DNA from 3 places in the Pseudoalteromonas translucida KMM 520 genome. Region 2 is predicted to be linked to each of the others. Evidence: predicted binding sites of a transcription regulator. Region 2 holds the regulator's gene; each other region holds the start of a gene.
What was found. The regulator FliA, encoded in region 2, starts transcription of late flagellar genes. The targets are predictions, from matches to a motif close to CTAAAGNTNNNNNNNNNNNNGCCGATA.
Positions count from the first base shown of each region.

Region 1: a site for FliA is predicted at 7,103-7,129, ahead of PTRA_RS05935 (VC2046/SO_2500 family protein). Genes of this name have one in related genera too.
Region 3: a site for FliA is predicted at 4,278-4,304, ahead of pomA (flagellar motor protein PomA). Genes of this name have one in related genera too.

Region 1 covers NZ_CP011034.1:1,249,070-1,259,784, reverse strand. The annotation lists gene cysB (HTH-type transcriptional regulator CysB) at 1-689, opposite strand, end outside; gene PTRA_RS05965 (hypothetical protein) at 975-1,733, shown strand; gene PTRA_RS05960 (NCS2 family permease) at 1,809-3,101, opposite strand; gene PTRA_RS05955 (SulA-like leucine-rich domain-containing protein) at 3,539-3,973, shown strand; gene PTRA_RS05950 (YchJ family protein) at 4,014-4,493, shown strand; gene PTRA_RS05945 (GGDEF domain-containing response regulator) at 4,701-5,621, opposite strand; gene PTRA_RS05940 (DUF6172 family protein) at 5,951-6,253, opposite strand; gene PTRA_RS05935 (VC2046/SO_2500 family protein) at 6,541-7,068, opposite strand; tRNA gene PTRA_RS05930 (tRNA-Tyr) at 7,182-7,275, shown strand; gene PTRA_RS05925 (M48 family metallopeptidase) at 7,352-8,038, opposite strand; gene PTRA_RS05920 (MHYT domain-containing protein) at 8,201-10,715, shown strand, end outside.
Region 2 covers NZ_CP011034.1:881,053-891,767, forward strand. The annotation lists gene flhF (flagellar biosynthesis protein FlhF) at 1-1,227, shown strand, start outside; gene PTRA_RS04095 (MinD/ParA family ATP-binding protein) at 1,220-2,080, shown strand; gene PTRA_RS04100 (RNA polymerase sigma factor FliA) at 2,107-2,817, shown strand; gene cheY (chemotaxis response regulator CheY) at 2,858-3,241, shown strand; gene PTRA_RS04110 (protein phosphatase CheZ) at 3,257-4,018, shown strand; gene PTRA_RS04115 (chemotaxis protein CheA) at 4,034-6,211, shown strand; gene PTRA_RS04120 (protein-glutamate methylesterase/protein-glutamine glutaminase) at 6,263-7,438, shown strand; gene PTRA_RS04125 (flagellar motor protein) at 7,431-8,195, shown strand; gene PTRA_RS04130 (flagellar motor protein MotB) at 8,204-9,163, shown strand; gene PTRA_RS04135 (ParA family protein) at 9,176-9,946, shown strand; gene PTRA_RS04140 (chemotaxis protein CheW) at 9,950-10,699, shown strand.
Region 3 covers NZ_CP011034.1:2,672,761-2,683,475, reverse strand. The annotation lists gene PTRA_RS12365 (ligand-binding sensor domain-containing diguanylate cyclase) at 1-913, shown strand, start outside; gene dxs (1-deoxy-D-xylulose-5-phosphate synthase) at 981-2,843, opposite strand; gene ispA ((2E,6E)-farnesyl diphosphate synthase) at 2,956-3,843, opposite strand; gene PTRA_RS12350 (exodeoxyribonuclease VII small subunit) at 3,846-4,088, opposite strand; gene pomA (flagellar motor protein PomA) at 4,357-5,124, shown strand; gene PTRA_RS12340 (flagellar motor protein MotB) at 5,127-6,047, shown strand; gene PTRA_RS12335 (DNA topoisomerase III) at 6,250-8,190, shown strand; partial or broken gene PTRA_RS12330 (M20 metallopeptidase family protein) at 8,215-9,596, opposite strand; gene PTRA_RS12325 (tetratricopeptide repeat protein) at 9,710-10,567, shown strand.

The DNA of each region.
Region 1 (10,715 bases), 370 kb from region 2:
ACGTCGGCATCAGTGGCGGTAAATACTATGTGTGGCTCAAGCCCATGGGCACTAAAAGCTTTATCTAGTTCTGAGCGGCCAGTGAAGCCAAATACATAGGTAATAAGCGGGTATTTTGCAATATCTGCCACGGTTATATTATTAACTTTTTTAGCTAATGGATGGTCTTTTGCCACCACAATACTACGGTTCCAATGATAACAAGGCAGCATAACAAGGTCTGAATATAAGTGTAGTGCTTCTGTTGCAATAGCAAAGTCGGCATCGCCACGTGCAGCTGCATCTGATATTTGCTGCGGTGTACCTTGGTGCATATGAAGTGACACTGCAGGGTATTTTTTCATAAACCCTTTAATAACATTCGGCAATGCGTAACGTGCTTGGGTATGAGTAGTGGCAATATTAAGCTTACCTTGATCGGGTAAAGTATGCTCATGAGCAACCGCTTTAATACCTTCTACTTTTGAAAGTATTTCGCGCGATATATTAATGACTTCTTCACCGGCACTGGTTACATGCGTTAAATGTTTACCACTGCGACCAAAAATTTGAATACCTAACTCATCTTCAAGCATGCGCACTTGCTTAGAAATACCTGGTTGTGAGGTAAATAAACTTTCAGCTGTTGCTGAGACATTTAATTTATGATTTTGAACTTCTACAATATATCTAAGTTGTTGTAATTTCATAGCTATGTATTTTCGTTATTATTCGTTTTTGAGAGGTAAATACTTTATCTTTAAAAACTGACCACCCAACAAAAGGTAGGTTTTAATTGATAATACCGTATTTAGTAAATATAGGCTTAGGCTAGCACAATAAATATACTTCAGATAGCAATGATTATCATATAAAGCATTAAGATTTAAACGCTTTCTTAGCCTGCTTTTATAGTTAATTAGCGCAAAGTTTTCCTGTTCTTATATATTTAATGTAAGATTGAGCAATTAGGTTTAGAACCCGAGAACTGTAACATGATCGTCTCTATTATAATTATACTCATTGTTGCTCTTATTGTGATTGCGCTTTGGGTAAGTGCGGTGCAACAGCATAAAGAAAAACAAGAAGCTGAGCGCCGTAAAGAACTAACCAAACAAAAAGCTATTATTGAGGAAACCGAGGAAGCGTTAATGAATAACGCTAATATCCCGTTTTCAGATAATACACTACGTGTTTTACAGCGTCGCAATCACGATGCGCTTAGCACCATGGTATCGCTTTCACCTGGTTCTAAAATATTAAAAAACCGTTTAAATGAAGCGAAAGAGCGTTTAAACAATCCAGTTCAAGGCAGCAATAGCGAATCGCTTTCACTGCCTAGTAACGATAAGCAATTGGTATCGCTAATACAGGGCATAAAAAAATTACGTATTATTCTGCGCTCTGAGCACAATAAAGGTAACCTTGATAGTCAACTATTTGTAATCGAAGACAAACGAATGGAAAAACTGCAGTTACAAATAAATATTGAAAGCCAAATTAAACGTGGTTTATCGGCGCGCTCTGCAGGTATGGTAGGTTCAGCTAGACAATATTTTGAAAAAGCTCATGCCTCACTCAGTGCGGTATCGTATAGCGATCCATATGTAACTGCTAAATACCAAGAAGTAGAAGGCTACTTAGAAGCTATTAGTGTTGAGTTAAGGGCATCGAATGCCAGTGCACTTAAAAAGAAAACTGAGCAAGAGCAAGATGACCTAGATGTTTTATTTGCTCCGAAAAAGAAATGGTAAATTGGCACTAAAATTTATAAAAAAAGCCCATACAATTTTGTATGGGCTTTTTTTATTGATAGATAAATAAATTTTTTAAGATAAAAATGCAAACTTAACAATAAACAATGCCGTTAAAATCCACACACTAATACTTACTTGATCCTTTTTACCGCATAACACCTTAACCGCGGTGTAAGAAATAAACCCAAGTGCAATACCATGAGCAATAGAAAATGTCAGCGGGGTCATTAATAACACCACACTAACAGGAATGGCATCTGTCATGTCGTCCCAGTTTACAAACTTTAAGTTTTGTAGCATAAGTACCGAAACATATAAAATAGCACCGGCAGTGGCATAGGCTGGCACCATTTGCGCTAGTGGCGCAAAAAACATCATCAATAAAAAACAAATACCCACAACAACGGCTGTTAAGCCTGTGCGTCCGCCTACAGAAACACCAGCCACCGACTCTATATAAGAGGTAGTAGTAGATGTACCTAACATTGCACCGGCAATAGTTGCAGTGCTATCAGCGCTAAGGGCGCGCCCTAAACGTGGCATATTGCCTTTTTCATCTGCAAGCCCTGCTTTTTGCGTGACCGCAACCAAGGTGCCTGAGGTATCAAATAAATCTACAAATAAAAATGCAAAAATAACACTCAACATTGAAAGCTCAAATGCCGCACTAAAATCAAGTTGCATAAAGGTTGGTAAAATTGACGGCGGCATAGACATAACCCCCTTATATTCAACCAAACCAAAAGCCAGAGCAATACCAGTTACCAGTAAAATACTAATTAACACACCACTTTTAAAGTCGCGATATAACAATGCCGCAATTACAAAAAAACTTAAAATAGCAAGTAATGGCCCAGGTGCAGTAATATCACCTAGCTGCACTAAGGTTGCAGGGCTAGATACTATGATCCCTGCACTTTTAAGCGCAATTAGCGCCAAAAAAGCACCAATACCGGTCGCTATTGCTTGTTTAAGCACCAGTGGAATGGCATTAATAATCCACTCTCGTACTTTAAATAAGCTTAAAAATAAAAATATACAACCCGACATAAACACAGCACCTAATGCCGCTTCCCAGGTATAACCCATTCCTAAAACAACGCCATAGGTAAAAAAAGCATTTAATCCCATACCTGGTGCTAACGCTAACGGATAATTGGCCCATAGGCCCATAATAAAACAGCCTATTGCAGCTGCAATACATGTAGCTACAAACGCAGCGCCTTGATCCATTCCTGCTTGAGCAAGCATTGCTGGATTAACAAAAACAATATAAACCATAGTAATAAAAGTAGTCATACCGGCAACACATTCACGTTGTACTGAGGAATCATTTGCGCGGATTTTAAATAAGGCTTCGAGCATAACAAACTTAAGGTAGTAAAAAGTGGCGAGATTTTAGCATAAAAATAGCGAAATACCGGACATTTTACCTTGTTATGCATTAAGTTATTGAAGTAGCTGAAATAATAAATATGACACGGTAATACGTATGTACTTTAGGTTTTAAAAATAATAATTACCGTGCTTACATGCTAAATAATTAGTTTTACTTTAACGTAAATAATAGAGCATAAAGTACTGTATAGGTGTTATTCGCCGCATAATTTTAGTAAAAAATATAAAGTACAAATCTAAAATATTAACGCTCTGTTTTTAATAGTTATTTTTGTTTTTTTATCCGTGTAAAAATTTAAAACTGAATGACTGTACAAATAATTAGCAAAAAAACACTTGCACCATAACACTGTATAAACTACTGTATATGGGTACTGTATAAAAACCCAGTGAGTGAGAAATTTATGTTACAGCCTATTACCGTAAGAACCGTTAAAAGTTATCAGCAAGACGATAAAAGTGATTGTGTAAATTTAATTCAAATTGAAGATGAAATTTCAGCAACCTTTGAATTGCTTAAAGTATTACACCAATACAATAGCTTAAATGCATGGACACTGCTGATTGCACCTGACCATGTTCCGAGTAAAGCTTTACTTGATTCATGCTCCATTGATACCAGCAAATTACTGGTGATCAGGCAAAAACATTTAGTAAACTTAGAGTATGTACTTAGCTCGGCGCTGCACAACGGAAACTTTGCTGCGGTAATTACCTGGACTGATATTGTTAATGATCAACAGCTGACACAATTATCATTAAATTTAAGCACTACAAATACTAAGCTTTATTGTTTTACTAAAAATACTCACAACCTTGAGATACCACTGACTCAATAAGCTTGTTAAACTCGTGTTTTAAACACTTTATATTAATATTATGACCTCATTAACGACTTCTCCTTGCTTTTGTGGCAGCCAGCAAAATTATGCTGACTGCTGTGAACCACTTCATTTAGCATCACAAATAGCTGAAACACCTGAGCAACTTATGCGTGCTCGCTACAGCGCATATGTACTTAAAAATGCAACTTATGTTTATCAAACTTATGCAAGTGAAAAACAGGCAGAAAACCCTGTAAAAGAGATTAAAGACTTTGCAGATAGCTGCCGCTTTATAAAGCTAACCGTTATCGACACTGAGCACGATGCAAGCGAAGGATTTGTAACATTTAAAGTAAATTACTTTTACCAAAACTTGTATTGCGAGTTACACGAAAAATCGTTGTTTATTAAACAAGGTGGGCAGTGGCGCTACCTTGATGGCACACTATTTCCGGTAGCCGATATTAAAATAAGCAGAAATGATAACTGCCCTTGCCAAAGTGGCAAAAAATATAAAAAGTGTCATAGCGTATAACAAGCTGCAACTAACTGTGCGGTGAGTAAAGTACGTAATTACAGGCAACTGAACCTTAAATACTAATAGCCATGCCTAGGATTGGCTGTTATTGAGCGCTGTGGTATGGCTAAAATTAAACTTTGCTTTCGAGCAGCTGTTGGCAATTTACATACCTATAGGCCTGCGTTAATAACTGCTCTACCGCATATTTTGGTACAGTGCGCTTTAAAAGCACACTGTATTTCGCCCTTGTGCTTTAGCTGCGTACATTTTTTTATCTGCGCGTTGCAAAATATCCATGTTGCCTTCGTCTGATTGCAATAATGTAGCCCCACCTATACTTATAGTGACAAATTCAAACTCTGAGTACTTATGTAAAACACCTAAGCCAGATATGTTATTTTTAATTTTTTCAGCAACACAGCGAGCGCCTTCCTCGTTGGTATGGGGTAGCACAACCACAAATTCTTCGCCGCCATATCGGGCAACAAAATCGCTTGGCCTTTGCAGGCTGTTGGCAATTGTTTGAGCAATTAAGTGTAAAACAACGTCGCCTTCTACGTGTCCATAAATATCGTTGTATTGCTTAAAGTAATCAATATCCATAAGTAATAAAGCATATTCTGCATTCTCTCTTAATGCACTCAATTGTATTTTATTAATATGAGTATCAAAATAACGACGGTTAAATACTTTAGTTAAGTCATCAAGAAACACTTTTTGACTTAATAAGTCATGTTGCAGCTTAATCGTTAAGTGCGCTCTTACTCTTCTGTATAAGGTTTCTGGGTTAATCGGTTTTTGAATAAAGTCTACCGCACCCGCTTCCCAGCAGTCCTCTTCTTGGTTTTCAAAGGAGGTAACAAATATAACGGGAATGTCTTGGGTTTGTGTCGTCGTTTTAAGTTTTAAACAGGTTTCTATACCGCATATGCCATCCATTGAAATATCCAGCAGTACGATATCGGGAGTATTAGATTTACATATTTCAACTGCTTGTTCACCGCTATTGGCGGTGTTAACAATAAAGTGCTTTGATAATATTTTTTTCAGTACAATTAAGCTAAGTAACTGATCATCAACAATGAGGACTTTTGAGGTTTTAAGGCTAAGTTTTAAATCGCTATCGGCATAATTTAATGGCATAAATACTACTGTTTTCTATAATTATCAACTAACACAGTATAATACAGTCTTATGTTATGCAAATGTAATAAAGCTGAGGTTTTTAATCAAACTTACAATCAACACCCAAATATAAAAATGGCGATGCAGAGTTGTTGTTAATTGTTTTAGAAAATCACCGGCCATAATTTTCAGGGTAATACTGAAAGTAAGCACTGCTTATAAGCACTGCTTATAAGCTGCTTGCACTTGAATACTCAAGGTTTAAATCGTATTTGTATAAACGTACAAACAAAAAATGAGCCACTAGGGCCCATTTTAAAAATTACGCAAATTACTTTATAAGCGTCTTATTCGTCGTCATCCAGATCTGGTTGTTGACGTTGAGCTGGGCGCGCTAAAATTTCTACATAAAAAGAAGTTAAGCTTTGCTTTTCTATTTCGCTTATATGATTACTAAGCTCTGCAACGTGCACTACTTGTGCATCTTCAGCGGTATTACCAAACTTACAATCAAACGCCCAGTAATCAGCATCGAGTGGTAGAGTTTTGTTACGCTCTCTTTTCAAATATTTTTTCACTTCATGCTTTGCGGCGTCAACCATACGAGGATATTTGATTTTCTCGTGATTTAGCGTGAATATTTTCTTCATTACGTTCCTAATTACCTTGGTTTAATGATAACGGCATTTAATGTCATACCATTTGAGCCTATTATAGCAATTGCATTTAATTTTTGGATGCTTTTTTTATATTAAATCAATTATTAATCCATTAATAAAATAAAGTATCGCTAAAATGCGCTAAGTGTAGAGAGTTAGCGGCTTTATATTACAGACAAGTAACTTAATAGTTAGAGTGGTGGCACAATCGTTTGCCAAGTCCTATTAATATGATTGGTTATTGCAATAGCAAAGCAGTTACAGCGTATGCTTTATAATTAGGCACTTACTAAATGCAATGGGTGGTGTAGCGCATCATTATTTAGGCTTTCGTAAAAGGCAGCAGCATCGAGTTGCGGGTTAGATAGTTGCGTTTGTGTGTAATTTATACGCCTGCGCACTGCTAATTCACAATTATCACGCACCTGAAGCGGAATATGGCTTACATCACCTCTTATAAACAGTGGTTCAGGGTTTAAACAGTGATTTAATTTAATATCGCCCATTCCAGCGCGTTCCCCTGCTTGCATTAATAGTGAGGCGTTAAACTGCCCTATCAACATATCAAACTTATCTGGCGCTAAAAGTTGCTTTGGACCTGCTCCAATTTGTTTACGAAGGGTGTCTTCGCCAACAGTTGAATCTTCAATTTCTGTTTTTGGTAAATGGAATTGGCTAAAATCGAGTGCATCATGAGATAGCATAGCGAGTAAAAGCGCAAACTCTCCTCGGCGCTTTTCATGCACACTTTTATTGAGTCGAGTATTGAGCTGACTCTCTGTGATTAACAAATCACCGATTTGCATAGACTTTAGCCGATTGAAGTAAGTAATACCTATTTATCGGCTTTATTTCATTTTTCTTTAGCTTTTTTCTTTACTTAAATACGATGTTTGCTATTATCAGCGCCGTTGCATTTGGAGGGGTTCCCGAGCGGCCAAAGCGGCCAAAGGGATCAGACTGTAAATCTGACGGCTCAGCCTTCGCTGGTTCGAATCCAGCTCCCTCCACCACTTTTCTACTTATTTTCTATTTATATAGTTACTACATTCCTTGTTAGTAATCTCCGTGCTTTTTCTTAGTTAAACATTAAAATACCCATTGTAAACTCATACCATGTTGCTTTAGCCATAACGTACTTGCTTTATAGTCGGGACAAAATTGTGCTACGCGCTGCCAAAATGCTTTGCTATGATTTAAATACCGTAAATGCGCCAGCTCATGCACTATTACATAATCAATAATACTATGGGGTGCACCAATCAATAATAAGTTAAATGTTAGCGCTCTTTTACTATTACAACTCCCCCATTTGCGTTTATAAACTGCAATATTTAAATCGTTAGGCAGCGCTTCTTGCATTTGCGCACAAAAGTCATTAAGTCGCATTTCAATGTATGCGGTTAACTGCTCTTTTAAATATGCCTCTAAAAGTAATTGGTATTTTTGCTGCTGGTGCTTAACACGAGCAGAAACGGTAATAAGCAGGCCATCTTGTTGGCGCTCCACTGTAGAGGTATTACCTTGCTGAAACGTTAAATTAATTGCTTCTGAAAAAATACAGGTTTTTTTGTCCTTAAGTGGATACTGTTTTGTATCAACCAAAGTAAGCTGTTTTTGCAGTTGCGCTTCAACCCATGATTTTTTTTCTAATAACCAGTTATCGAGCATGTGTTTTTGTAAATGGTGGGGTGCATATACCGTTACATTTTGATTATGCACTTTAATAGCAACGGTCTTTCTTCGGGTACTTTTTTTTAGTTGGTAGGCAAACAAATTAATCTCTCACACTATACTAGCTAGGGGCTACTTTTCGTCTAATGGTTAGTTAATGCAGCGTCGTTTATTTATAGCTTAATCAGCAATCATAAAATTAACGGTTTATTAATTAATTAATTCTATTAAACTACGCGATTAAAATGCCTATTTAGAGCCGCCATGTTATCAGCTTTCTTTATTACTGACCAAGATCCTAGTTTAATTATAAACGGGGTTTACGATCCTCTCTTGGTTTCTCTTTCAGTTTTAATAGTGATATTTGCCGCTTTTTTTACTACAAAACTCATTGATTTAGCTAAAAAAACTACTTTTCCAAGCTATCAACGTTTAGCTACCGTAACCGCAGCTGCTGTTTTTTCTGCGGGTATTTGGAGCATGCATTTTATTGGTATGTTGGCTTTTTCCTTGTGTACTAATATTAAATATAACCCAACTATTACCTTACTCTCTTTTATACCGGCATTTTTGGCGTGCCAATATGCAGTATCTATACTGGTAAAAAGCAATGGTAACTTTAAAGTATTAGCTGTTTGCTCGGTATTATTAGGCTCGGGTATTGGCACCATGCATTACAGTGGTATGGCGGCGATGGAGCTTGCGCCTATGCTACGGTATGACCCAGTTATGTTTGGGTTGTCTATTTTGGTGGCCGTTACCCTATCGTTTATAGCTTTATATAGCCGCTTTAATCTTGAAATAATTTTCCCTCGGTTATCACAATTACAAATTCGTTCAACCAGCGCCGTTATATTAGGCTTTGCCGTTACTGGTATGCATTATATGGGTATGGCAGCCACCCGTTTTGTAGCAACTTCCCCACTTATTTACGCAGACGAAAATGCGTCTGCAGGGCTTACATTTGTTGCAATTGCGGTTGCCACTGCAACTGTTGCAATAACCAGCGTGGTTGCTGTGATTAATGGCATGGTACGCTATAAACTGCTACTTGAAGAAAAGTCAGCCGACGAGTCGCGGTTAAACGCCATATTAGAAACAGCAATAGATGGCATTGTGACTATTGATCATCAAGGTATTATTTTAAGCTTTAATGATGCAGCGAGTAAGATTTTAGGTTGGCAAGAACATGAGTTACAAGGTAAAAGTGTACAGATTCTTTTAAATGATAATAACGCCCTAAACAATGCGTCATCATCTGGCGATATGACTCTTGATTTAAGCGCTATTATAGGCATAAACCGCGATACTTTTGCTAAACATAAAGATAACCATTTGATCCCTGTGCGCCTTGGTATTGGCCAAGTGACGCAGATTGGACAACCACCTTTGTATGTTGGCTTTATTACTGACTTAACGCAGCAACGAGCACTACAAAAAACGGTCGTTGAAAATGAGCAAAAATATCGCTCATTAATGCAAAATATGCCAGGCGTTGCCTTTAGATGTAAATTTGATACTAACTGGACCATGCTATTTGTTAGCCCAAGTATATTGGATTTAACTGGCTATACACCGGATGAATTTATTGAGCAACACATTGAGTTTACAGACCTGATTTTAAAGTCTGACCAACAAAAGATTATTACCACGCTCACTAATGCCGTTACTGAAAAGCGTCAATACTCTGTTGAATATAGAATTCGCCATCGCAACGGCGCAACTGTATGGGTATTAGAGAAAGGTAGTTTTGACTTTAATAATACCGATGTTGCACAGTGGATTGATGGTGTACTTGTTGATATTACTGAGCGCAAAGAGTATGAAGCAAAATTAGAGCACGCTAAACTGCAAGCAGAAGAAGCTGCCAATGCTAAACAATCTTTTATGGCAAATATGAGCCATGAAATACGCACCCCTATGAATGCAATTATTGGCTTTAGCGATCTGCTAATGGATACACCGCTAAGTAAAGAGCAGCAAAAGCACCTTGTTACGGTTAATAGTGCAGCACGCTCTTTGCTACGCCTGCTTAATGAGATTCTCGACTCTGCAAAGTTAGAACGTGGAAAACTAACCATTGAGCCTGTGCATTTTAATTTAAAGCCCGTTATCGACAGTATTATTTCCACATTTTGGTTAGAAGCTAAAAAGAAAAACCTTAATTTAACGCTTAATATTAATAAATCAGTTAGCACCGCATACTACGGTGATCCCGACCGCCTTAGGCAAATACTTACAAACCTTATTGGTAACGCCATTAAATTTACCGAGCAAGGCGCTGTTACTGTTACCGTAAGTACCACACAAAATAATCACCTATTTTTTGAAGTACAAGATACAGGCATTGGTATTGCTAAAGATCGTATTAAAGCGGTTTTTCAGCCTTTTGTGCAAGCCGATGGCACGACCACACGTCGATTTGGTGGCACAGGTTTAGGTACAACAATAAGTAAACAATTAGTAGAGCTTATGCATGGCTCAATTGATTTAGTGAGTGAAGTTGATAAAGGCAGCTGCTTTTACTTTTCATTACCTTTTACTGTTGGTGATGAAAATAAAATAGATTATTTTGAAGGCCTACATACCCAATTGCCTCCGCTTAGAATATTAGTGGTTGATGATATAGAACAAAATACAGAGCTACTTTCTATATTACTTTCGCGAGATCAACACACTGTAACCACTGCAAGTAACGGCTTAAAAGCAATTGAGGCGTTTAATCAGCAAGACTTTGATGTCATTTTAATGGACATTCATATGCCTGAATGTGACGGTA
Region 2 (10,715 bases):
GAGCCACAAGCAAAGGTAGCCGACAGCTTACAAGCATTATTAGAGCGCCAGTCGCCGCGTCCACGTTCAGCAGAGTTGGCTTCAATGTTTTCGCAATCAGGTATAGACACCTCAGAACATTATCAAGAGCCGGTCGCTAAACAACGCCCTACAAATATGTTTGCGCGTGAAGAAGCCGCGCAAGCACGCCCACAAACACAAGCTGACAGCTTAGGTTTTGATGACCTAGACCGTGATTTTGATGAATTAGACACGCCAGTTGCGCAAAAGCACACGACTAAAAATACCGAAAGTGAAGCAATGAGCACAATGCGTGAAGAAATGAACGCAATTCGCCAGTTATTAGAGCATCAAGTGTCGGGTTTAATGCAGCAAGATATGGCGCGCCGTGACCCAACGCGCGCATGCATGATTGACCGCTTAGTAGGCATGGGAATCGATAAAGAAGTTGCTGAGCAAATGGCTTGTTTTGTACCTGAAGATGTTCCGCGTCAGCAGGGCTGGAAAGCGCTGTTAACTATGGTTGAAGATCAAATGCAAACCACGAATAACGAAATTTTGCGCCAAGGTGGAGTTTACGCATTAGTTGGTCCAACGGGTGTAGGTAAAACTACGACAGTGGCTAAGCTCGCAGCATTAGGCGCACAAAAATATGGTGCCGATAAAGTAGCACTAATTACTACCGACACATACAGAATTGGTGCATACGAGCAGCTTGCAACGTATGGCCGTATTATTGGCTGTGGGGTTAAACAAGTTAAAGATGCGAACGAACTAGCCGAAGTGTTATATCATTTACGTAACAAGCGCTTAGTACTTATTGACACTGCAGGTATGAGCCAACGTGATTTACGTTTAACTGAGCAGCTAAATACCTTAATGCGTAATCAGCGTGTGGATATTCGTAATTACTTAGTATTAAGTGCCACTGCGCAAATAAATGTGTTACAAGAAACCGTAAGACACTTTAAAAAAGTACAGTTAAGCGGTTGTATTTTCACTAAACTCGACGAATCATTAAGTTTAGGCGAGATAATTAGTATTGCGATTCAAAATCGCCTGCCAATAGGGTATCTTACTAATGGTCAACGAGTACCTGAAGATATTCGAGTTGCAAATGCAGAAAAACTAGTGAAAAAAGCTGAGCAATTATATTTAAAGAGAACAAAAGTACAACATTCACGACACCAATCAGTGGCGTCGAGCACAGTAGAGATGTATGATTAACACAGTATTAGATCAAGCAAGCGGCCTGCGTAAAATGAGCAAAAATAATAATAACGGCGTTAAGGTTATCGCCGTCACTGGCGGTAAAGGTGGCGTTGGAAAAACAAATGTATCGTTAAATACTGCGATCGCTTTAGGCCAGCAAGGCAATAGAGTGTTAGTGCTTGATGCCGATTTGGGTTTAGCCAATTGTGATGTAATGCTTGGACTACGTGTTGAGCGTAATTTATCGCATGTGTTATCTGGCGAATGTGAGCTTGATGAAATACTAGTAGAAGGCCCCGCTGGGATCAAAATAGTACCAGCGACGTCGGGTTCACAAAGTATGGTTGAGTTGTCGCCTGCAGAGCATGCTGGGCTTATTCGTGCCTTTAGCGAACTCAATACTGATTTTGATATATTAGTTGTTGATACCGCTGCCGGTATATCGGATATGGTGCTGAGTTTTTCTCGCGCTGCACAAGATGTTTTGGTTGTGGTGTGTGACGAGCCTACCTCAATAACCGATGCCTATGCACTGATCAAAGTATTAAGCCGCGAACATGGCGTGTATAAATTTAAAATTGTTGCCAACATGGTGCGTTCATTACGCGAAGGGCAAGAATTATTTGCAAAGCTATCAAAGGTTACAGACCGATTTTTAGATATATCAATGGAGTTGGTTGCAACCGTTCCTTATGATGAAAATATGCGTAAAGCAACACGTCGTCAAAAAGTAATTGTTGAACTATTTCCAAGTTCTCCTGCTGCACTTGCCTTTAAAACATTAGCAACAAGAATAACAAAGTGGCCAATACCGAACCAGCCTTCAGGTCATTTAGAATTTTTCATTGAGAAACTCGTTAACGGCTAACTATGACTACATTGGTGAATAGAGCTATGGGATATGAATCAACACAAAATTTAAATATGATTGTTGAAAAGCATGCTTCATTAGTAAAAAAAGTAGCATGTCATTTAATTGCTCGTTTACCCCCTAGTGTACAACTCGATGATTTAATTCAATCAGGAATGATAGGATTAATAGAGGCGTCAAAAAACTTTGATGCCACTAAAGGCGCTAGTTTTGAAACCTTTGCGGGTATTCGTATTCGTGGTGCTATGCTAGATGAAATGCGCCGTGGGGACTGGGCTCCTCGCTCTGTACATCGTAAAAGCCGCCAAGTTATAGAAGCTATTTCAGCATTAGAAAGCAGCCTGAATCGTGAACCTAAAGACAGTGAAGTTGCCCAAAAGCTTGAAATTACACTCGAGCAATATCATCATATTTTAACCGATGTTAATTCCAGTAAAATCCTAGGAATAGAAGATTTAGGTATTGATGAGGATGTTATAACACCTGTTGGGCACGATTTAGCACTAGACAAACCCTTTAATAACGTTAAAAATGAAAGGTTTAATGAATCATTATTAAGTGCAATTAAATCCCTGCCAGAGCGAGATGCGATGGTGCTTTCGTTGTACTATAACGATGAAATGAATTTAAAAGAAATTGGACAGATACTCGATGTAAGTGAATCGCGTGTAAGTCAGATACATGGTCAGGCGATGATTAAGCTAAAAGCAAAAATCAATGACTGGATAAATTAGAAATAAATAAATACAGGTTTAGGCCTCACTGGAGGATGTTTTGGATAAAAACATAAAAATTCTTGTTGTTGATGACTTTTCAACGATGAGACGTATTATTAAAAACCTATTGCGTGATTTAGGGTTTACCAATGTTTTAGAAGCAGATGATGGTTCAACTGCTTTACCTATGTTGCAAAATCAATCATTTGACTTTGTGGTAACAGATTGGAATATGCCTGGCATGCAAGGTATTGACTTGTTAAGAGCAATACGCGCAGATGATAAATTAAAGCATCTTCCGGTTTTAATGGTTACTGCAGAAGCTAAAAAAGAGCAAATTATTGCAGCAGCCCAAGCAGGCGTTAATGGTTATATTGTTAAGCCATTTACTGCGGGTACATTAAAAACTAAATTAGAAAAAGTGTTCGAACGCTTAGGTTAATAAGGGGAGAGGCTTATGTCAGCACCTGCTGCGCCTCAGATTACTTTAGAGCAAGCACGTCAGCTGGTCACTTTTTTAGAAAACGGTGAGCAGCATAAGGCGGATCAGTTAATTTTAGAAACTGCCTCTCAAGAACAATCCTATTTGTTTGCAGAAGTAGGTAAATTAACGCGGCAGTTGCACGAGTCTTTAAAGGGATTTGAACTTGACACCCGCATAACAGATTTAACCACTGATGCCATTCCTGATGCTAAAAAGCGACTTAACTATGTCATAGAAATGACAGAAAACGCCGCTAACAAAACCATGGATGCGGTTGAAGCAAGCCTGCCTTTAGCCCAGCAATTAGCTGATGATATTTCGCATATTAAGCCAACTTGGGATCGCTTAATGAGCCGCGATCTTGAACTGGGTGAATTTAAAACACTGTGTCATAGCATAGATAAGTTTATGAACAGCTCTCATCTTAAAACCGATGAGTTGCAAGTATTAATGACCAATGTGTTAATGGCTCAAGATTATCAGGATTTAACCGGGCAAGTAATTCGCCGTGTTATTGAGCTGGTACGCGAAGTTGAAGAAAGTTTAATTCATCTGTTAACTGCGTTTGCAGCACAAGATGAAAACGATAGCCAAGAACAACAAAAAATAGACAACTCGATTGCTGCACAACCATTAGCAGGCCCTGAAGGCCCTATTATTGATAAAGAATCGCGTGATGATGTTGTATCTGATCAAGACGAAGTTGATGATTTATTATCAAGTTTGGGCTTCTAATAGGAGAGTAACTGCATGAGCTTTGAAGTCGATGAAGATATATTACAAGATTTTTTAGTTGAAGCTGGAGAAATCCTTGAGCTTTTATCTGAACAATTAGTTGAACTGGAAAATAACCCAGAAGATACTGAGTTATTAAACGCTATTTTTAGAGGCTTTCATACTGTTAAAGGTGGCGCGGGCTTTTTAGCAATGTCAGAGCTGGTAGATGCCTGCCATGGCGCAGAAAACGTGTTTGACTTACTGCGTCAAAAAGTGCGAACGGTTAACTCTGAGTTAATGGATGTTATACTTCAAGCACTTGATACTATTAACGAAATGTTTGCTACGATAAAAAATCGTGAGCAACCAGAGCCAGCAGATCCTCAGTTACTCGAAATATTACATAAATTAGGTTTACCGCCCACAGAAGAAGAGCTTAGTGGTGACACTATTGCGCCAGTAATAACGCCAGATACTAATTTAGATGATGACCCTTTTGCATTTGATGAGTTGTTTGATGCACCCAGTGCTGCAACAAACGCCACAACAAGCGATGCGAATATTGATGAAATTAGCGAAGATGAATTTGAAAACTTACTTGATGAACTTCATGGCAAAGGTAAAGCCCCTGCAATAAAAGAGTCATTAAGTAATAGCAGTGACTTAAGTGGCGATATTACCGACGATGAATTTGATAGCTTATTAGATGAGCTTCACGGGGTGGGAAGTTTTGGTGCGGTAAATAAAACACCAAAACCTCAAGCATCTCAAAGTCAGGTTGCTAGCACTAACGATGATGAAATAAGTGACGATGAGTTTGAAGCTTTACTAGATGAGCTGCATGGTAAGGGAGCTGCGCCAAAATCTAAAGAAAGCGCGGCAACACCTGCAGCTGTAAACAAGGTTACGGCTCCTAAAGCTGCTGTAGTTAAAGCTTCGCCAGTAGCAGTTAATAAAGTTGAACAGCCAAAAGCGGCTGTTGCAGCAGCAAGTGCTAATACCAATACCGCTGCGCCAGTTGCTAAAAAAGCGCCGCCTGCACAAGCAGAAACAACTGTAAGGGTTGATACTAAACGCCTTGATCAAATTATGAATATGGTGGGCGAGCTTGTATTAGTACGTAACCGGTTAGTGAGCTTAGCCACCAGTTCAGAAAGTGAATCTATGAGTAAAGCAATATCTAACTTAGATGTTGTTACAGCTGATTTGCAAGGTGCGGTAATGAAAACGCGAATGCAGCCAATCAAAAAAGTATTTGGCCGTTTTCCGCGTGTTGTTCGCGACTTAGCACGTACCTTAAATAAAGATATTAACTTATTACTGGTTGGCGAAGAAACCGACTTAGATAAAAACCTAGTTGAAGCACTGGCCGATCCATTAGTGCATTTAGTACGTAACTCAGTTGATCATGGTATAGAAATGCCAGATGATCGTGAAGCTGCGGGTAAACCGAGAACAGGTACCGTTACACTTTCTGCTTCGCAGCAGGGGGATCATATCTTGCTTACCATTAAAGATGATGGTGCGGGTATGGATGCTGAAAAACTAAAACAAATAGCGATTAAAAAAGGCGTGCTTGACCAAGAACAAGCAAGCCGTTTGTCTAACACCGAAGCTTACAACCTAATATTTGCGCCAGGATTTTCTACTAAAGAAGCAATATCTGATATTTCAGGCCGTGGTGTTGGCATGGATGTGGTTAAAACTAAAATCACCCAGTTAAATGGCTCGGTTAGCATAGAGTCAGAGCTAGGCGTGGGTACCATACTGGAAATTAAAGTACCGTTAACTTTGGCTATTTTACCTACCTTAATGGTGGTAGTGAGTGAGCAAACATTTGCACTACCATTGGCAGGGGTAAGTGAAATATTTAACTTAGACCTTACTAAAACGAATGTGGTTGATGGTCAGTTAACTATTATTGTTCGTAAAAAAGCAGTGCCTTTATTTTATTTAGAGCATTGGCTGGTTAAAGGTGCCGATCGTACGAGCCGTAAAGCGCAAGGCCATGTGGTTATTGTACAAATAGGTACACAACAAGTTGGCTTTGTGGTTGATTCGTTAATTGGTCAAGAAGAAGTGGTTATTAAGCCGTTAGACGCTTTATTACAAGGTACGCCAGGAATGGCAGGTGCCACTATTACTTCGGATGGTGGTATTGCACTTATATTAGATGTACCGAGTATGTTAAAGCACTACGCAGGTAAATAATAAAGTAGACGTATGCTTTATACGTCTACACAATAAAAATAAGAGAGCAAAATGGCCGTTAAAGTTTTAGTTGTTGATGATTCGAGCTTTTTTCGCCGTCGAGTGAGTGAAATTCTTGAGTTAGATAGCGAGATTAAAGTAATTGGCTTTGCCGTAAATGGCCGAGATGCTGTAGAAAAAGCAGCGAGTTTACGTCCTGATATGATCACTATGGATGTAGAAATGCCAGTGTTAGATGGTATCAGTGCCGTAAAAGAAATTATGGCCAGTAACCCCACGCCAATTTTAATGTTTTCGTCGTTAACTCGCTCTGGTGCAACTGCAACTTTAGATGCACTTGATGCCGGTGCTATGGATTTTTTACCGAAAAAATTTGAAGACATTGCTCGCAATAACGAAGATGCTATTAAGCTGCTGCAAAGCAAAGTAAAAGAAATTGGCCGCCAACGCATTAGACGTGTTGCTAGCACTAGAACCCCCAGCGTAAACAAACCTTTATTTACACCTACTTCAGCGCCAAGCGCATTAGCAACAAGGTTTGCACAAACAAACAAAACAGCAACAACAGTAGCGCAACCAGAGCGAAGCTTTGCTAATACGCCGGTAACTGGCCGCAGTGCTACAGTAACAAAGCGCGCGAGTGGCAAGCACTATCAACTAGTTGCAATTGGCACATCAACCGGTGGACCTGTTGCGCTACAAACTATATTAACTCAGCTTCCTGCTAATTTTCCGCACCCTATATTGTTAATTCAGCATATGCCTGCTGCGTTTACTCCGGCTTTTGCGGCACGCTTAAATAGCTTGTGTAAAATTCGGGTTAAAGAAGCGCAGCAAGGGGATCGGCTGCAAGCAGGAGTGGCTTATTTAGCGCCCGGTGGTCAGCAAATGATGATTGATGGTCGTGGGGCAACGAGAACGTTACGAGTTTTTGAAGATAACAGCGAGCGCATTAGTTATAAACCAAGCGTTGATGTGACCTTTGCCAGTGCCGCTAAAGCGTACCAAGGTGATGTGCTAGCCATAGTATTAACTGGCATGGGCGCAGATGGGCGTGAAGGCGCTCGCATGCTTAAGCAATCAGGGGCGACCATTTGGGCGCAAGACGAAAAAAGCTGTGTTGTTTATGGTATGCCACAAGCCATTGCTAATGCTGGTTTAGCGAGCGAAAGTCTACCATTAGATGAAGTAGCAGTACGTTTAAATACAGAGGTGGGCTGTGGATAAACTCTCCGTACTAGGTTTACTTATTGGCTTAGGCGCCATTGCAATAGGTTACTCGTTAGAGGGCGGCGTGGTATCGGCATTATTTAACGGGCCTGCGCTGATCATAGTACTTGGCGGCACATTGGGTGCTGTAATGTTACAAACATCAGCCAGTACTTTTAAAAAGATGCTAGAAATTACGCACTGGGTTTTTGTATCGCCTAAATACAATATTGAAGATGCGATAGAGCAAGTAAAAGGTTGGTCACATAAAGCCCGTCAAGAAGGTTATTTAGCCCTTGAAAATGAAGCGCTTACTCACCCAGATGCCTACGCTGCAAAAGGCCTTGGGTTATTAGTTGATGGTTGCTCAGATCAAAAGCTGCGCGACACTTTGGAAATAGATTTACTACTAGAGCGCGAACGTTTGCTAGAGGCAAGCCGTGTTTATGAAGCTATGGGCGGTTATAGCCCGACCATAGGTATTTTAGGTGCAGTGCTTGGTCTTATTCAGGCAATGTCGTTTATTACCGATCCGCAAAAGCTTGGAGCCGGTGTTGCAACTGCCTTTATAGCAACTATTTATGGTGTGGGTTTAGCTAATTTATTATTTTTACCTATGGCTAATAAGTTAAAGCAGCGGGTTGAGCAAAAAATGCTTTATCACGAGATGCTTGCTGAGGGCGTAATTGCAATAAGCCAAGGCGAAAGCCCGGTAAGTATTGAATTAAAGCTTGAAGCCTATCGGGTTGACCGCCCAAATGTCGTGGTTGAGTAGCCGCTATTATGTTACGTCGTCGCTTACGCAACACCCACACTAAAAGCCAGCACACAGAGCGTTGGCTGGTGTCTTATGCTGATTATATGACGATTATGTTTGCCTTTTTTGTGGTTTTGTACGCAATAGCAATTAACAAAGAAGAGAAATTTCAAGTGCTATCCGATTCGATTGGTTATGTATTTGATAAATCGGCCCGTCAACATTCGCAGCAAGGAACAGGGGTAAATGGCGACGCAATATTGACAGACAGAGTAACTCCAGAGCAAGAAGTGCTCTACGGCGAAAGTATTTTAAAAGAAGAGCACGGGCCAAAGTTGCTAGATGGGCAAAGTGATACCAGTAACATTGAGCAAAAACACCTTGGCAAACCACTCGATAGCTTATTAACTAAGCTGCAATCGTCATTAATAGATGAAATACGTGATGGTGAAGCAAGCTTAGAACTCAGCCAAGATTGGCTGATCATTGAGCTTAGCTCAGGTATGTTATTTTCAAGTGGCAGTAGTGTAGCGCAAGTTCGCGCTAAGCAAGTTGTTAAAATAATTAAAGATATTATTGCCCCGGTAGATAACTATATTAGAGTACGCGGCTATACTGATAACCAAACCATAGGTAATGAAATATACCGCTCGAACTGGGAGTTGTCGGTGGCGCGTGCAACAGCCGTTTTAGTTGAGCTTGAAAGCCTAGGTATAAATTCAGCTCGAATGGCGATTGAAGGTTATGGTCAATATTCTCCTTTTGCCACTAACGATACTAAGCAAGGGCGTGCTGAAAATCGCAAAGTAGTTATTGCCCTATCTAAATATGGGTTGCCACCAATAGCAGAAGTAGTAAGCGTTGAGCCGCAACAAGTAGCCGTTAAACCTGAGCCTGAAGCAGAATTACCCTCTGACGATAATACAATAAAAATAATTCGTTTACCCCATGGCGGTATTCGTATATCGACTCGAAATGAACTGTAATTAGGATGCAATGTGAAGATTTGGACTGTAGCAAATCAAAAAGGTGGAGTAGGGAAAACCACAACCGCGGTTAGCCTTGCTGGTATTTTAGCATCGCAAGGTAAGCGCGTGTTATTGATTGATACCGATCCTCATGCCTCATTAACCTATTACTTTGGCATTGATTCAGAGGATTTAGAGGTTAGCGTATACGATATTTTTGTACGCGGAACTAGCATGCAAAGCGAAGAAATACTCCAAGCATTATGCCCATCTAGTATTGAGAATTTAGATATATTACCCGCCACTATGGCTATTGCTACCCTAGATAGAAGTATGGGCAATAAAACCGGTATGGGATTAATATTAAAAAAAGCGCTTGCAAAAATAAGCGAATATTACGACTATGCAATCCTCGATTGCCCCCCAGTACTTGGCGTATTAATGGTTAATGCGCTTGCTGCGAGTGAACGTATTTTAGTGCCAGTTCAAACTGAGTTTTTAGCGTTAAAGGGGCTCGACAGAATGATGCGTACTATGCAGTTAATGCAAACATCTCAAGCTAAAAGCTATGAATATACTATAATTGCCACCATGTACGATAAGCGCACTAAAGCCTCGTTAGAGGCATATAAAACACTGCAAAATACTTACACCGATAAAGTGTGGCCGGGCGTTGTTCCGGTAGATACCAAATTTAGAGACGCCAGTTTAGCGCAACAAGTTCCAAGTGAATTTTGCCCACGGTCTCGCGGGGTATATGCCTACAAAGCATTGCTCGATTATTTAATAGAACAAGGTTAATCAATGAGTAAGCAATTATTTGCTAATGAAAAAGTAATGACTCAATATCTAGGCGCGTTATTGTGTGAAGACGAGCCTGTAGATAATCTTGAACCCGTTGCAAAATTACTTGAGCAAGTAACGGATAGGAAAACTGAACACCCAGATTTAGAAGAGCAGAGCACAGAAAGTACCCCAGCACTTGAGCAAGCTGTGCCAGACGTTATTAAAAAACCGATAGCGCAAGAAATTAAAGCGCTAGTAACCTCTGCTGAGCAAGCTGTGTCGGCCGAGCAAATATTAGCCGCACAAAGCCAAGCTGATTATTTTGACGGGCAGTTTCAAGCCTTATTTTTTGAAGTAGCAGGATTAACGCTAGCTGTGCCGCTTAAAGCGTTAGGTGGCATACATGAACTGGGTGAAGTAAATCAATTATTTGGTAAACCAAAGTGGTTTAAAGGCGTTATGCTCAATAGAGATGAAAAGCTTAATGTGGTTGATACCGCACGTTGGGTTATGCCAGAGAAGTATGACGAAAAGTTAGAGGCGTCACTTAACTATAAGTATTTAATTACACTAGGCGACAGTCAGTGGGGATTATTGGCAGAAAAGCTAATAAATAACATTACATTGAGTAAAGAAGATGTAAAATGGCGTACAAACCAAAGTAAGCGCCCATGGCTTGCCGGTGTTATTAAAGAAAAAATGTGCGCTTTAATAGATGTAAATAATTTAAATGCATTATTAGAGAAAGGCCTAGACAGCCGTCAGTAGTAATGACCATTACGGG
Region 3 (10,715 bases), 1.6 Mb from region 2:
TCAGTTAGAAACAAAACGCCAAGGCGAAGATTGGAACATAGCTCAATCTGTTGATTACGCTTTTGTTGTACCTGAGCGTTTTGACGAAACGATTTACTTTAGATTACTGATCACCAGTGGTTTTGTTTTATTGTTTTATTTAGTGTTTTGGGTATTTAGAGCGCAAGAGCGCCGTAAACAAGAAGTGTTAGAAGGGTTGATCACTGACCGTACCTTAGAGCTTCGTCAAGCAAACGATAAACTTAATAAAGTTAACTCACAGCTTAAGCTAGTGAGCCATTCAGATGAGCTTACAGGGTTACGTAGCCGCCGCTTTTTGTTCGACCAACTACCTAAAGATATTGAACATTTTCAGCGTAACTCACAGTCACTACAAGCGCAGGGCAAGTCGCTAGTACTATTAATTATAAACTTAGATAACTTTAGCCGTATTAACGATGCGTATGGGCCAATTGCCGGAGATAGTTGCTTGCAGCAAATGGCGGTATTACTTAATTCGCGTACTCAGGGCTCAGATTATGTGGCACGTTGGAGCGGCGATGAGTTTTTACTTTTATTACGTGACTTTAAATGTAACTTAATTGACAGCTATGTGTCGGATCTTTGCCAAGGAATTTCCGAACATGCATTTCAATTGCCAAACGGTAAAAGCACTCATATTTCAGCCTCAATTGGTTGGTCGTTCTATCCGCTACCACTATTAGGTGGCCAAGTTATTAGCTGGGAAACCTCGATTAATTTAGCTGATATTGCACTGCATCAAGTAAAAAAACGCGGTGGCGATGGGGTCGCTAATATTACCTTTGATGAGCAGTTAGATGCGTTTGAGTTTGAGCAAAACCCTAATGTTGAACAACAAATAGGCTTGCTACAAGCCAATGGCTTAGCTGATATTAAAGTGTGGATGCGCTAAGCTAATATTTAGATATTAAAAAAGGAGCCTAGGCTCCTTTTTTAATACGCTTTAAATGAGTAGGAAGTTAATTAATAAACGCTTTGATAGCCGTTAATATTCCTTGCTCGCCTAAGCCCATTTCGTCGTGCATTTCGTCTTGTGTACCGTGCTTAATAAATTCATCAGGGATACCCAAATTAAGAATGCTAACCTTTGCTTTTTGCGTTGCTAAATACTCATTAACCGCAGAGCCAGCACCGCCAGAAATTGCATTGTCTTCAAGCGTAACTATTACATCGTGGCTATTTATTAACTCATCGAGTAACGCAGTATCAAGCGGTTTAATAAAGCGCATATTTACAAGTGTTGCACCTAGCTCGCTAGCGGCAAGCTGAGCGTTTTCAAGTAAAGTACCAAACGATAAAATAGCTACATTACTGCCTTGCTTAACAACATCGGCTTTACCAATTTCAAGTAATTGCATATTAGTCGCAATTTCTGCCGTACCAGCACTACCACGCGGATAACGCACAGCAACAGGGCAATTAGCTTGATAACCAGTGTATAACATGTGGCGACATTCGTTTGTATCGCTTGGCGCCATAATGACCATATTTGGAATACAGCGCATAAAGCTTAAATCGTACGCACCTTGATGTGTTTCGCCGTCAGCGCCAACAATACCAGCACGGTCAATGGCGAATAGCACAGGTAAGTTTTGCAGCGCTACATCGTGAATTAGCTGATCGTATGCACGTTGTAAAAAGCTTGAGTAAATTGCGACAACGGGTTTTAAGCCTTCACAAGCAAAACCAGCGGCTAGGGTTACAGCGTGCTGCTCGGCAATCGCAACATCAAAATACTGATCAGGATGCTCTTTTGAAAAACGCACCATGCCAGAGCCTTCGCGCATAGCCGGTGTTATCGCCATTAACTTGCTGTCTTGCTCAGCCATATCACATAACCAATCACCAAATACTTTTGAAAAAGTAGCAGCACTTGGTTTAGATTTAGGTAAGCTAGTTGTGCTTGGATCGAATTTTGGTACGCCATGGTAACCAATAGGGTCGGCTTCAGCGGGTTTATACCCTTTGCCTTTTTGGGTTTTTATATGCAGTAATTGCGGGCCTTTTAAGTTACGCATATTACGCAGCGTATCTACCAACATGTTTACATCATGGCCATCAATTGGACCAATATAATTTAGGCCTAATTCTTCAAAGAAGGTACCAGGGATCATCATCCCTTTAATGTGCTCTTCCATTTTACTGGCAAGTTGCTTAACTGGCGGCACACCCGAGAGTAGCTTTTTACTACCTTCGCGAATGTTAGTATAAAAGCTACCCGATAAAATACGGGCAAAGTGATTTGTTAACGCGCCAACGTTTTCAGAAATCGACATTTCGTTGTCATTTAAAATGATCAACATATCTGATTTTACATCACCTAAGTGGTTCATGGCTTCAAATGCCATGCCTGCTGTAATAGCACCATCGCCTATAACGGCAACCGTTTTGCGTCCTTTACCTTCTTTTTGCGCAGCAATAGACATGCCCAACGCAGCTGAAATAGAGGTACTAGAATGGCCCACACTAAACGTATCGTATTGGCTTTCTTCGCGAAATGGGAAAGGGTGCAAGCCATCTTTTTTACGAATGGTGTGCATTAAATCGCGACGCCCGGTTAGTATTTTGTGTGGGTAAGCTTGGTGGCCTACATCCCATACAAGGCGATCATCTGGGGTGTTATACACATAATGTAGGGCCACAGTGAGCTCTACGGTACCTAAACCAGACGCTAAATGCCCGCTACTTTGCGATACCGAGTTGAGTAAGTAGTCACGCAACTCATGGCTAAATGCAGGAAGCTTATCTTGTGCTAAGTCTCGCAAGTGGGCTGGTTCGTTAACCAAATTAAGTAATGGATACTTGCTGCTATCAAGTGTCATGGTTTTATATATGTCCTTCGCTAACATCAACTAACTGTGCAAACGCGTTGTTTGAGTTATTTGCTGTTCAGTAATAATTTTAGTGCTAAGTTGCAATACGTTTAAGCCGTGTTTAGTGGTCACGTTCAATTAAATAGTTAGCTAGTGACGCTAAAGCACTGGTATCGGCGTCTATATTTGCTAACGCTGTATGGGCTTGTTGTATTAAGTTTTGCGCTTTTTCTTTAGCGCCTAGCATACCTAATAAAGCGGGATATGTCGCTTTATTCGCAGCGATATCTGACCCTTGAGGTTTACCTAAAGTAACGGTATCGCCTTCTACGTCTAAAATATCGTCATGTACTTGAAATGCAAGCCCTATGGCATAGCCAAAAGTGGCTAAATTTTCTAGCGTGTTTTGACTAACATTGTTTGAGCACAAAGCCCCAAGTGTAATTGCACAGCTTATTAGCGCACCGGTTTTTAACTTATGAATACGCTCAAGTTCAGCCACAGTTATTACTTTATCAGTAGCTGCAATATCAAGCCCTTGGCCTGCCACCATACCTTGTAACCCAGAGGCATGTGCCAGTTCAGCAATCATTTTAACTTGAGCTTTGGCACTGCAACTAAAATTATGCTTGGCTATTAACTCAAATGCTAAGGCTTGCAGTGCATCACCCGCTAAAATTGCGTGTGCTTCACCGTACACTATATGACAGGTTGGGCGTCCGCGACGTAATTCATCATCATCCATAGCCGGTAAGTCATCGTGAACTAACGAGTAGCTATGAATACATTCTATAGCTGCGGCAAGTACGTCTAAATCTTGCTTATCTGCGCCAAGCATTTTACCCGTTGCGTAAACCAAAAAAGGACGCAATCTTTTGCCGCCATTCATTAAACTATAATGGGTGGCTGCTTTTATGGTCTCGTCAGTATTAAGCGATTGGTCAAAATAAAGGTTAAGGGTATTGGCTACATCGGTTTGAGCATGTGTAATAAGTTCTTTAATAGTCACGGCTATTCCATATCATTATCAAAGTCGGTTAATGCAGACTTCTCATCTTTGCCCATCAAAATAGCGACCTTTTGCTCAGCTTGTTGCAACTTACTAGACGATGCGCCTGCCAAAGCAATGCCACGCTCAAACTGTTTTAATGACTGCTCAAGCGATAAATCACCTTGTTCCATTTCACTAACGATTGTTGTTAATTCTTCTAGTGCTTGCTCGAAACTTAAGTTTTCAGGTTTTTTAGTCGCCATCTTTATTTCAACTTACATAATAAATTTAGAAGTCAATTTTAGGGGGAATGCTAAACTAGGTCAAAGGATGAAATGGTTTTTTCGTTAATAAACGTTTTATGTTTTAAAAAATTGATAATTAGATAGATAACACAAGTTGATCTAGAATAGTGCTTAATCCGGCTTTTTATGTTTATCTATAAAAAATGGCTTAAGCAATTCAGTATCTTGCCGATAAACAATTAATAACAAACGTTTGCATATAAAAGCAAAAACCTTTGGAGGGAATGTGGATTTAGCAACCATTATTGGGATCCTTGGCGCAATTGGCTTAATTGTCATGTCCATGTTTATGAGTAGTAGCGGTGAAATGGCTATGTTTTACAACACGCCCTCTGTTGTAATCGTATTTGGCGGTTCATTATTTATCGTTTTATCAAACTTTACTATGTCACAGTTTTTTGGCATAGGTAAGGTGGTTACCAAAGCGTTTATGTTTAAGCTTGAGTCGCCAGAAGAGCTAATTGAAAAAGCAGTTGAGCTTGCAGATTCAGCACGTAAAGGCGGATTTTTAGCCCTTGAAGAGGCAGAAATACCGAATCCATTTATGCGCAAAGGCGTTGACATGCTAGTAGATGGCCACGATGCAGATGTAGTGCGTGCCACTTTGCAAAAAGATATCTCATTAACTACAGCACGACACGAGTCAGGTGCTACTTTATTTAAATCTTTGGGTGATATAGCCCCGGCAATGGGAATGATAGGCACCTTAATTGGCTTAGTTGCGATGTTATCTAATATGGATGACCCTAAAGCAATTGGTCCGGCTATGGCGGTGGCGTTGTTAACCACATTATACGGTGCATTTTTAGCAAACGTAGTGGCTATTCCGATTCAAACAAAATTGGAGCTGCGTAAAGACGAAGAGGCAATGAATCAACGTTTAATTTTAGATGCGGTTTTAGGTATTCAAGATGGTCAAAATCCAAAAGTAATAGAAGGTATTTTGAAAAACTATCTTGCTGAATCAAAACGTAAAGTAAACACTGAGGATTAACTATGTCTGATCAAGAGTGCAAGTGCCCACCCCCAGGTTTACCTGCGTGGATGGGGACATTCGCAGATTTAATGTCGCTATTAATGTGCTTTTTTGTGCTCTTGCTTGCGTTTTCTGAAATGGATGTACTTAAATTTAAACAAATTGCTGGTTCGATGAAATTTGCATTTGGTGTACAAAATAAAATAGAAGTAAAAGATATCCCCAAAGGCACATCAGTTATTGCTATGGAGTTTACTCCGGGCAAGCCAGAGCCGACGCCGATTGAAACAATTCAACAACAAACGGTAGAAATGACCCAGCAAATGTTGGAGTTTCAGGCGGGGGATGAAAGCTCAGCAGGCGGAAGGCAAGAACAGCGCGGCGATAAACGTGGTGGTGAGTCGCGTAGTACTTCCAAAGAGCAAGCATCGGAGCAAGCAATTTCAGCGGCCGATCAACAACAAACAAACGACTTAGTGAAAAAAATTGCCCAGCAGTTAGAAAAACAAATAATTGATGGTGCCATAGAACTTGAATCATTAGGGCAGCAAATAATCATTCGAATTCGTGAAAATGGCTCTTTTCCTTCGGGTAGCGCATTTTTACAACCTAAGTTTAAACCCATTATTCAAGAAATTGGCGTGCTATTAAAAGATGTACCTGGAGAAATTACAGTGTCGGGGCATACCGACGATTTTCAGGTTTCAAACGAGTTATATATTAATAACTGGGATCTTTCATCTAAGCGCGCAGTTGCAGTAGCCAGTGAACTGCAAAAAGTAGTTGGATTTGATAAAAATAGAATGATGGTAGTAGGACGTGCTGAAACCCGGCCGTTAGTACCAAACGATAGCAATGAAGATCGCCGTCGTAATCGACGGGTCGAAATATCTATTTTACAAGGAAAAGCCAAAGAGTCTGATCCTATCGATGTAAGGTAGCAGTCATTTTATTAAAAACACACTTGGTTTAAGTAAACACAGTGCTATTGATTTTAGGTGACTTTTAGTCAATTTTGACTAAAAGTCACCACCTCAGCCAAATACCTCAGAACTCTTAAATAGTTCGATTTAATAAAAACATCCCACACTGTAAATTGATATGCTAAACTACTGTTTATATAAACAGTAAAAGAGCTTGCTTATGAAACTCTATATTGCCGAAAAACCATCATTAGGGCGCGCCATTGCCGACGCGCTACCAAAACCGCACAAAAAGCACGATGGTTACATAGAAGTCGCAAATGGTGATTGCGTATCTTGGTGTATTGGCCATTTATTAGAGCAAGCCGAACCCGATGATTACGATGAGCGCTTTAAAAAGTGGCAGTTTGAGCACCTACCTATCATTCCTGAACAATGGCAATTAAAAGCAAAAACTAAAACTCGCAAGCAGCTTACTGTGTTAAAAAAGCTAATAAAACAGGCTACAGTGCTTGTACATGCTGGCGATCCCGACCGCGAAGGACAATTACTTGTCGATCAAGTTATTGAAGAAGCCAAAATAAGCAAAACCAAAAAACAGCATATTCAACGCTTATTAATAAGTGATTTAAACTTAGCTGCAGTAAAAAAAGCATTAACGACTATGCGCTCTAACCGTGAGTTTATTCCGCTGAGCGTATCAGCCTTAGCGCGCTCTCGTGCTGATTGGTTGTTTGGTATGAATTTAACCCGTGCTTATACTTTAGCGGGGCAAAAAGCTGGGTTTGGTAACGTACTGTCAGTAGGGCGAGTGCAAACACCCATACTTGGCTTGGTGGTTAATAGAGATAACGACATAGCAAATTTCGTATCAAAGCCTTTTTATGAAGTATTAGCCCATTTAGTCACCCCTGAAAAACAATCATTTAGTGCAAAATGGATACCCAGTAAAGCATGCGAGCCTTATCAAGACGAAGAGGGGCGAGTAGTAAATAAAGCATTGGCAGAAAACGTAGCCTCGCGGATCACACAGCAAAATGCTGAGCTAACGGTGCTTGAACAAAAGCAAAAAAAACAAACTGCGCCACTGCCTTATAACTTATCTGCTTTGCAGATAGATGCGGCAAAAGCATTTGCTATGCCAGCGCAAAAGGTGCTGGATATATGCCAAATTCTTTATGAGCGTCATAAGTTAATAACCTACCCACGTTCAGACAACCGCTACTTACCTAATGATCATCACCAAGATGCGTCTGCTATTTTAAAAGCAATAAGCGTTAATCGCGGGCAAAGTGTTGAGTTAGTAAATGCAGCTGATAGTAAAAAACGTAGTAAATGTTTTAACGATTCAAAAGTGGCTGCGCATCATGCCATTGTTCCTACGGCAAAACAGTTAAAGTCGGCAAGTTTGGGTGGCGATGAGACAAAGGTTTATCAATTAATATGTCGTCATTATTTAATACAGTTTTATCCCGACTATATTTATAACGAAACTAAAGCAGAAGTAACTATTGCTGGCGGGTTATTTAAAGCAAATGCAAAGCAAGATGTAAGCTTGGGTTTTAAGGTGCTAATGGGTAAGTCTGAATTAAAAGATGAAGCCACGCTACCGCCTTTAACAAAAGGCATGTTACTTTTTTGCTCGCAAGGAGAGGTTGTTGAAAAATATACCTCACCGCCAGCGCACTTTAGTGATGCGACTTTACTTGCAGCCATGACAGGCATAAGCCGGTATGTACAGGATCCGCAAATAAAAAAAGTACTTAAAGACACCGATGGCTTAGGGACAGAGGCAACACGAGCGGGGATCATTGAATTACTATTTAAACGCCGTTTTTTAAAACGCGAAGGTAAATTAATTAAAGCAACCGAAACTGGAAGTGCACTTATTAGCGTGCTACCGCAAGGTTTAGTTCGCCCCGATTTAACCGCTAAATGGGAATCGAGCTTAGGTGATATTGCACAGCAAGTAATGAGCTATCAGCAATTTTTACAGCCTTTACTTGCCGACTTAAATAGTTTTGTACAACAAGCTGCAAATTGCGATAGCAATGTATTTGCAAAACTGCCTAAAACTTCAGCTAAAAAGCGTTTTGTTAAACGTGGTCAAAAAACGCCTTATAAAAAATCGAGTTATAAAAAAAGCTCTGTTGTTAGTTAATTACAGAGCTATTAATTAAAAAAACTATTGATTAAACAAAGCCACTGCTGCATTACTCATGGCTTTAATGCCAGTTGGTAGTGCGACTTTATAGTCTGGGGCAAACTTACTTGAATGCAGTGAATGCAGTGAATGCAGTGAATGCAGTGAATGCAGTGAATGCAGTGAATGCAGTGAATGCAGTGAATGCAGTGAAGGCAATGTTTTGCCTGTTTTTATTGCGTTTGCATATTTTGTTTGGTTAACGCCACCGAGCCAAAATAGTGTGATAGGAATATTTTCGTCAGTGCGGCCATATAGGCCAAAGTCTTCACCTGCCATTACAGGGAGGGTTTCAAGCACATTATCATCACCAATGGCGCTGGCAATACTTTGGCGCACAAGATTGGTTTGTGCTGGGTTATTATATGTAGATGGAATTGACTCATCCTCATGTACTTGCACCTTAGGGTAGAGCGCTTTCTCAAGGCCTGCACTTTGTGCAATACCGGCGGTAATGCGTTTAATTGCTGCAATTTGTGCATTTCTAATATCAGGGTTATAACTGCGTAATGTAAGTTGTAACTTTACTTCATCAGAAATAACATTATGTTTTGAGCCACCACGAATAGATCCAACAGTAATAACAGATGGCTCTAATGGTGAAAGCTCACGACTCGTAATAGTTTGTAGTGCAAGCACGGTGCGTGCAGCAATAATAACCGGATCAATAGTGGTATGCGGATAAGCTCCGTGTCCGCCTTTACCCTTTATAGTTATATCAACAGAATCGACGCTGGCCATAGTATATTCGTTTTTCATCGCAACTTTACCGGCAGGTACACTTGCACTTACATGTAGCGCAATTATGTGATCAGGTTTTGCATATTTACTAAATAAACCTTCTTTTAGCATAGCTTTAGCACCACCGCCCACTTCTTCTGCGGGTTGTGCCACCATCATTAGCGTGCCTTGCCATGCATCTTTGTGAGCTATTAGTTGTTCAGCAGTACCAATAAATGAGCTCATATGTATATCGTGACCGCAGCCATGCATAACACCTACTTTTGCGCCGTGCTCATCTATTACTGTTACTTTAGAAGCATACGCCTTGTCTGTTTGTTCTGTAATAGGTAAGCCGTCGGTATCGGTACGTATCATTACTGTCGGGCCATCACCATTTTTGTAAATACCTACAACACCAAACCACCTACATTGCTTGTAACTTCAAAACCAAGCTTATTTAACTGCGCTGCAATTTTTTTTGCGGTTTGTTGCTCGTGGTACGAAAGCTCGGGTGATTGATGCAAATCGAGGTAAAAGCTTTCTATTGCAGGCATGCTGCTATGTAAATTTAAGTCTAATGATTTAGCCGCCAATACAGGGCTAGCTAATAATAGCGCTACACCTAAGTAAGTTAACTTCATGATTTTCCCTTATTGATATAAATGTATATCCAAGTGATTTAGATATATGACTTGTAATAATTATGTTCACCACCATATAAAAACCTAAATAAATGAATATGGCAATCAATTCAATGAGCAACATAGTTAGTATCAACGCGCAAAATTTTCAGCAAGTACTTGGCGAAACATCACAACAAAAGTTGGTACTGCTAAACTTCTACTCAGCGCAAAGTCCTGAATGTATTAACCAGGCTGCAATATTAGATAAATTAGCCGCTGAATATAACGACTATATAGTAGTAGCAAATTTAGATTGCGATGCAGAGCAAGCTCTGGCTTCGCAATTAGCGCAACAAGTTGGTTTACAAACACTCCCCACACTGGTGTTGTTAAAAGACTCAGCACCCGTTGATGTATTATCGGGTGCCCAAGCTGAGGCACAAATACGTGAAGCATTAGCTAAACATTTACCCGCTCAACAAGACCTACTATTAGAGCAAGCAAAGCAAGCATTATTAAAATCAGATTTAAATGCCGCGTTTAATTATGCAAAGCAAGCTTACGAAATTGACAACAGCAACGCGCGTATAAAATTAGTACTTGCAGATATATGTATTCAAATTCATAAAGTAGATGAAGCGCAAGCACTAATAAATACAATAGATGCACAAGAGCAAGATACTTACTTTAATAATATAAAAGCAAAATGCGAAGCTGCGCTTGAAGCAAAAGATTCACCAGAGATAAAAGAAAAGCAGCAGCAAGTAGAAAAGTACCCAAATGACTTAGAATTAAAAGAAGAGCTAAGTGTTTTACTCAATGAAGCCGGCAGAAAAGAAGAAGCATTAGATGTACTATTTACAGTGCTGCAAAAAGATCTGAATTTCAACGAAGCAAAACCAAGTTTTTTAGCCATTATTGCCTCTTTACCCGATGGAGACGCACTTGCTGCCAAGTATCGCCGTAAGCTATATAGTATTTTGTACTAAAACTTAATAGCTATTACTTTTAAAAGCACCTTATCTAGGTGCTTTTTGCATTTTAAGTTTATAGCAATATAACAGTGAGCTTGTTTAAGGAGTAAAAAACGCAGTTATCCACAGGGTTTTGTGGGTAACCTGTGGGTCTGGGTTGTGT